DNA from 2 places in the Rhodothermus profundi genome. Region 2 is predicted to be linked to the other one. Evidence: riboswitches for the same ligand, from Rfam matches in the RefSeq annotation. Region 2 holds a riboswitch; the other holds the start of a gene.

Region 1 (3,406 bases), on a different contig from region 2:
AGCAGCAAGCTGGTGTGGTACGGCGCGCCGTAAACGCCAAATCCTCCGCCACTCAACAAAGCGCCCAGGCCAAAAATCAGGGTGGCGACCAGAAAAACGCCCATGAGTCGCACGGTCGCCCCTCCTTCCTCAAGCAATGCCTGCGCAGCTTGCGTCTCCAGCGCCAGGGCGCGGCGCGCCTGCGCCGCCAGTCGAAGCCCCAGTCCAAACCAGGCCGCCGCGGTCAAAATATGCAGCAGGACAAAGATGCTCTTCAGAAACAGCATGGCTGATCGTATTTTTGTCCAGAAGATTTTGCGACCTTCCGAGCAGCACGGTTCGTTAGCGCATCGGATTGTTGGAAGAAAAGAGCGCCCCGCTAAAAAGGCAAGCGCACATTTATGGCTTCTGTAGGAATCATTGGTGCCGGCATTGCAGGCCTGGCCGCTGCCTACGAGCTGCACCGCCGCGGCCTGGAGGTTACGGTCTTTGAAGCGTCTGACCGGATTGGGGGCTTTATTCAGTCGGAACGCATGGAAGGATTTCTGGTGGAGTATGGCCCGCAGACGCTCCAGCGCACTTCAGCCGATCTGGAAGAGCTGCTGCGTCGCATCGACCTGGAAGATGCCTGTATTGCGGCCCAGCCGGTGGCTTCAAAGCGTTTTATTGTTCGCAGCGGCCGTCCCATTCCTTTACCTCGCTCCCCTCGCGAGCTGCTGCGCACCCCTCTGCTCTCGCCCCGTGCCCGGCTTCGGCTGCTGGCCGAGCCCTTCATTGCACGCTCCCACCGGAGCACGGAGGAGTCCGTCGCCAAATTTGCCCGCCGCCGCCTGGGTCCCGAAGTGCTGGACTATCTGGTAGAACCCTTCGTGGCCGGTATTTTTGCAGGTAATCCGGAGCACCTCTCCATACGCCATGCTTTCCCAAAGCTCTTCGAGCTGGAACAGCAGTACGGCTCCCTGTTCTGGGGCTTTATACGCGACCGCATGAAGCAGCGCTATCATCCTGCGCCGCGCCGGTCGATGTTTTCGTTTGTCGAGGGACTGCACATGCTTCCCCGGGCACTGGCCGATCGGCTGCCTGCCCAGGCAATCCTTCGAAACGCAGAGGTTCTGGCCATCCGCTGGGATGAAAAGAATCCCTGGACGCTGAGCTTTCGCGAAAACGGTCGCACGGCCACACGCTTTTTTGACGTAATTGTCTGCGCCACCTCCCTCCACCATCTGGCGCAAATTCGCATTCTTCCCCCTCTGGATCGCCAGCCCCTCAGCACCGTCGAGCATCCTCCCCTCGCGCTTGTAGCCCTGGGCTTTCGCCGCGAACAGGTAGCCCACCCGTTAGACGGCTTTGGCTTGCTGGTACCAGCAGTAGAACGAGAATTCCAGATTCTGGGCACGTTGTTTTCTTCATCGCTCTTTCCTAACCGGGCCCCGGAGGGCCATGTGCTGCTGACCACTTTTGTCGGCGGCATGCGTCACCCCGAGCAGGCGCTGCTGCCCGACGACCGGCTGGAGGCCCTGGTTTTGCAAGACCTGCGCCGGCTGCTGGGCATCTCAGGCCCACCAGTGTTCCGACACATCTGGCGCTGGGAGCGCTCAATTCCTCAGTACCGCCTGGGATACGACACCGTCATTGCCTGCGTGCGCGACGTCGAAATGAGCCGACCCGGACTCTTCCTGGCAGGCAACTATCGCGAAGGAATCTCCGTAGTCGATGCCCTGCACTCTGGCCTGAAAGCTGCTCAGCAGATCATCCTCCATCTACGAGAAGAAGCTGCCGGCGGCCTGGCCAAACTACTCCTGGGAGATTGAGTCAAAAAGAATTGGTCTGCTTGCTATCCGCAGCAGCCAGCTCTATCTTATATCATCTCATCAAGAACGACTGAGGGAACAGGCCCGATGACGTCGTAGCAACCGGGCATCTTCTACCGGCAGGAAGATGCCGCCTGGTGCTAAATCCTGCCCGGAGCGTGGGGCGGAAACAAGCGTGCGTTGCTGTTTCCCGAGCTGTGTCGTTCCGGGGAAGATGAGAGCTGCTGGCGTCTGCCGGGGTTCCAGTCGCTCGGTTCTTGATGAGATCTGGTAAGAAGTTTTTGTCTCACCATCAAGAACCGACAGGGCTTATGCAGCCACAGACGCGTCTGACGCTGGCCGGTCAGCAGACTGACACCAGTTATAACAGCGTCGTTCCTCCAATCTATCAGTGTTCGACGTTCCGTTTCGAAGACGTCGGCCAGACCAAGGGATATGATTACTCGCGCAGTGGCAACCCCACGCGCCGCACCCTCGAAGAGGTTCTGGCCGACCTGGAAGGAGGGGTTGGCGCTGTAGCCACGACCAGTGGCATGGCAGCCATCTCAACGGTGCTGTCCATGTTTGACCACGGCATTCATGTGATCTGTGCGCACGACTGCTACGGCGGCACCGAGCGGCTGCTCAATTTGCTGGCCCGGCAGGGCAAACTGGACGTGTCGTTTGTCGATTTGCGGGATTTAAAGGCGGCGGAAGCCGCCCTCCGCCCGAACTCACGAATCATCTGGGTGGAAACGCCATCCAACCCGCTGCTGCGCATCGTGGATCTAAAGGCCCTCTGTCAGTTTGCCCGAACCCACGGATTGCTGGTTGTTGTAGACAATACGTTTCTGTCCCCCCTGCAGCAGCGTCCTTTTGAGTTTGGTGCCGACATTGTGGTTTACTCGACGACGAAATACCTGAATGGCCACTCCGACGTGGTCGGCGGCGCCGTTATCGTGCGCACCGAGGAGCTAAATGAACAGTTGCAGTTCGTGGCCAATGCGCATGGTACCATTGCTGGCCCCTTCGATTGCTGGCTGGTGTTGCGGGGATTGAAGACGCTGCCCGTACGGATACGACAGCATGAACACAACGCAATGGCCGTGGCGCGTTTCCTTGAGCAGCACCCTAATGTAGAGCGTGTCTTTTATCCTGGCCTTCCCTCCCACGAAGGACACGACATTGCTGCACGCCAGCAGAAAGGCTTTGGCGGCATGGTCTCGTTCACTGTGAAAGGGGGACTGGAGGCCGTACATCATATCCTGCGGGCTACCCGCGTCTTTACCCTGGCCGAATCGCTGGGTGGCGTAGAGTCGCTGATCGAGCATCCGGCCACCATGAGCCATGCCTCCATGCGGCCGGAACAACGCGAAGCCGCCGGCATTACCGACAACCTGATCCGGCTCTCCGTCGGCATCGAAGCTACCGAAGACCTGATTGCGGACCTGGAGCAGGCGCTGGCCTACGAACCGGCTACAGTAACGGCCTGAGTAGTTGCACAGGGTAGCTTTTAAGGGTTAAATTGAAAACATCCGCTTCGTTTTCGCAAAACGCTATGCCGTCTATGCAGGTGCCAGGTTACCTTCCGCTGAGTGGCTGTCCGTGTTGTTGCTGCAACGCGGGAGGGGCCTGCT
Region 2 (3,406 bases):
TTGCTCCAAATGCCGGGCTGACGGTGCAACAGCAGCAGGAAGTGCTGGAGCTACTGACAGAAAACGAACGCGTGGCGTATCTTGTGGCGCATCTGGAACGGTTGCTGCCGCAGGTCGAGCAGATGGAGGCCGTGCGGCGGCGCGTGCAGTCTAATGGCCATTTTCCGGAAGATCGTTCATCGAAGCCCTCGAAGTAACGGAGTTACTATCATGCCACGCATTGGATCGTACACGCTCTACACGGTGGAAACAGGACGTTTTCGGCTGGACGGTGGCGCTATGTTCGGAATTGTGCCCAAGCCACTGTGGGAACGCTATGCCCCCGCCGACGAACGTAATCGCATTCTGCTAAACATGCGTTGCCTGCTGCTCGAAGGCAACAATCGCCTGATTCTGATTGACAATGGCATTGGTGATAAACTTGATGAAAAATTTCGCGACATCTACGCCGTTGATCACGACTATGCCGAACTGCATCGTTCGTTGCAGCGCCTGGGCTTTTCAGCAGCAGATATAACCGACGTGATCCTGACGCATTTGCACTTTGACCACTGCGGCGGCAGCACGCGACGCGTAGGAGATCGGCTGGAGGTAACCTTTCCCAACGCTACCTTCTACGTGCAACGACGTCACTGGGAATGGGCCCGCCATCCTAATTTACGCGAACGGGCATCGTTTTTGCCCGAAAATCTAGAGCCGCTGGAGGCTTCCGGACAGCTCCGGCTGTTAGAGGGACCGGGTGAAGTGCTTCCGGGCATAACCGTGGAAGTGGTGAACGGACATACCGAGGCGCAGCAAATTGTGCGCATTGATGGGCCTGAGGGAACGCTCGTCTTTGTCGCCGATCTGATTCCAACGCATGTGCATCTGCGACCCGTCTGGAACATGGGCTACGACATCCGGCCCCTGGTAACGCTTGAGGAAAAACTGGCTTTTTTAGAACGCGCGGAAGCGAACGGGTGGCATCTGTTTTTTGAGCATGATCCGGAAGTGGTGGTGGTCAGCCTCCATCGAACAGAACGCGAAATTGCTGCTGTGCATCCGCGTCCCTTAGCAGAACTCTTCTGAGCCATGGCGTCCTCCCGAGCTTCTGGTGTGGTACTGCTGGTTGCCCAGCCCTCTGCATCCGCTTCGGTCGCTAAGGTGCTGGCCGATGCCGGTTGGGACGTGCTGCGGTGTACCCCTGAAGAGCTACCTCAGCACATAGCGCAAGAGCAGGTGCGCGGAGTGATTGTGCAGGTAGGCCCAGAGGCTGAAGCGGACTGTCTTCAGGTGCTGTTGACAGCGCAGTCAGCAGCGGCACGGCCTGTGCTGCTGTTGACCGAATCTTCTGTCCTGCGGATGGTTGCGGCAATGGCGCAGGCAGGATGGCTGGCCGCAGCCGCGCCGGATCAGACCGAGGAGCTGCAGGCCTGGGTTCAGCGACTGGCTGCGGCCGGTGGCGCGTCAGCGTCGGTGCCGCTGCGCCACGTGCGCCGGGAGCTTTCTCGACTTAATCATGATCTGAAAAATCCGCTGGCCATTATTTCAGGCAATGCCCAGTTCCTGCATGAATTGATTCGGATGCGGGGTGGCGATACAGAGCTGGAGGGACCGGTACGCGACATTGAGGAGGCCTGCCAGCAGATTCAAGGATTGTTGCAGCGACTGGTAGCATTGCGCGATACGCTGCCAGACTGAATCCAGATCAGAAAAAAACGCGCGTCGCCAGGCAGCAGTTGTCCTTCGATGCGGTCTCCTCCGCGTGCCCGCAGCATAACAGGTAAGCCGAGCTGCTTCCCTTTGCTACAGCTTCTCTCAAAGAGCGCAGGAATCCGTGCCAATCGCTGGCGCCCACAGCGTCTTGGCGCGTGCAATGGCATTGCGGGCGAGCGTCAGGTGGGGCTTGGGACGTTTTTCACAAACTGTAATCGGTTTCACCGTGGAACCCCCTATGGGAGGGTCCGTAGAACGGCCCCAACAAGGATGTTCTTACCAGCTCATCCAGAAGGGTGGAGGGACCAGGCCCTGTGAAGCCCTGGCAACCGCCCCGTTGATCGTCGGGAGACGATGCGGGGAAAGGTGCCAATTCCTGCCTCGCACGACCGCGAGGGGAGATGAGCTGTTCAAGGCGGGTTCATCCGTGCCGTGAACAGTGTAGCCTCTTCCGCGGGTCGGCGTGCGGGAGAGGTTTTTTAGTGGCCGTCCGGCACGCCAGCCTATGGCCATGGGCCTGTGGCCCGTCCAGCCTTCCGGGTGAGGTGGGGTTCGGCAGCAGTTTCACCAACCAGCAGTCCACAGGCCCATGAAGCAGCCGTCTACGCTTCGCTTTGAGACCCTGCAGGTCCACGGAGGGCACGAACCTGATCCTACCACTGGCGCGCGTGCTGTGCCCATCTATGCTTCGACGTCGTTTGTTTTCCGGGATGCCGATCATGCCGCGCGGCTCTTTGCCCTGCAGGAGTTTGGCAACATCTACTCCCGCATTATGAATCCCACCAACGAAGTGTTTGAGCGCAGGGTAGCTGCCTTGGAAGGGGGCGTGGCCGCGCTGGCAACCTCCAGTGGACAGGCAGCGCAGTTTCTGGCGCTGACGACGCTGGCTGAGGCAGGCGATAACATTGTTTCCACCAGCTACCTCTACGGAGGCACCTACAACCAGTTCAAGGTTTCTTTTCCACGCATCGGAATCCAGGTGCGGTTCGCCGACGGGGACGATCCGGAAGCCATTGAACGCCTGATCGACGAACGCACCAAAGCGCTTTACATGGAGACCATTGGCAATCCGCGTTTTAACATTCCAGACTTTGAACGACTGGCGGAGATTGCCCACCGTCACGGAGTCCCGCTGGTGGTCGACAATACGTTTGGCGCCTGCGGCTACCTGTGCCGACCCATTGAGTACGGCGCTGACATTGTGGTGCATTCGGCGACAAAGTGGATCGGAGGACATGGCAATACGATCGGGGGCGTCATTGTGGATGCGGGAACCTTCCCCTGGGATAACGGCCGCTTCCCGAGTTTCACCGAGCCTTCTCCCGGCTATCACGGGCTAAACTTCTGGGAAACGTTCGGACCGCAGGGGGTGCTGGGCGTCAACATGGCTTTCATTATTCGGGCCCGCGTCGAAGGGCTGCGAGACTTTGGCCCCTGCCAGCATCCCTTCGGAGCTTTTCTGCTACTGCAGGGACTGGAGACGCTTTCGCTGCGCGTGCAGCGCAGCTGCGACAATGCTCTGGAACTCGCCCGATGGCTGCGCGAACAGCCGCAGGTGGCCTGGGTGAGCTATCCGGGGTTGGAGGATCATCCCTATCACCAGCGGGCCAAAAAGTACCTGCGCAATGGCTTCGGTGCCGTACTGGCTTTTGGACTCAAAGGAGGCTACGAGGCTGGCCGGGCATTTGTCAGCAACGTCCAGTTGGCCAGT

The links. A riboswitch is a leader RNA that binds a small molecule or an ion and turns the genes downstream of it on or off. The one in region 2 is predicted to bind S-adenosylmethionine.
Region 1: it holds a riboswitch for S-adenosylmethionine, as region 2 does, so the genes downstream of both, BUA15_RS09560 (trans-sulfuration enzyme family protein) here and BUA15_RS11915 (O-acetylhomoserine aminocarboxypropyltransferase/cysteine synthase family protein) in region 2, are expected to answer to the same signal.

The regions. Positions count from the first base shown of each region.
Region 1 is NZ_FRAU01000006.1:45,128-48,533, forward strand. Features, by position in the region: gene BUA15_RS09550 (hypothetical protein) at 1-266, opposite strand, end outside; gene hemG (protoporphyrinogen oxidase) at 381-1,790, shown strand; SAM riboswitch class I at 1,845-1,955, shown strand; gene BUA15_RS09560 (trans-sulfuration enzyme family protein) at 2,102-3,262, shown strand.
Region 2 is NZ_FRAU01000009.1:77,411-80,816, forward strand. Features, by position in the region: gene BUA15_RS11900 (LON peptidase substrate-binding domain-containing protein) at 1-197, shown strand, start outside; gene BUA15_RS11905 (MBL fold metallo-hydrolase) at 211-1,068, shown strand; gene BUA15_RS13550 (histidine kinase dimerization/phospho-acceptor domain-containing protein) at 1,072-1,680, shown strand; SAM riboswitch class I at 1,977-2,103, shown strand; gene BUA15_RS11915 (O-acetylhomoserine aminocarboxypropyltransferase/cysteine synthase family protein) at 2,285-3,406, shown strand, end outside.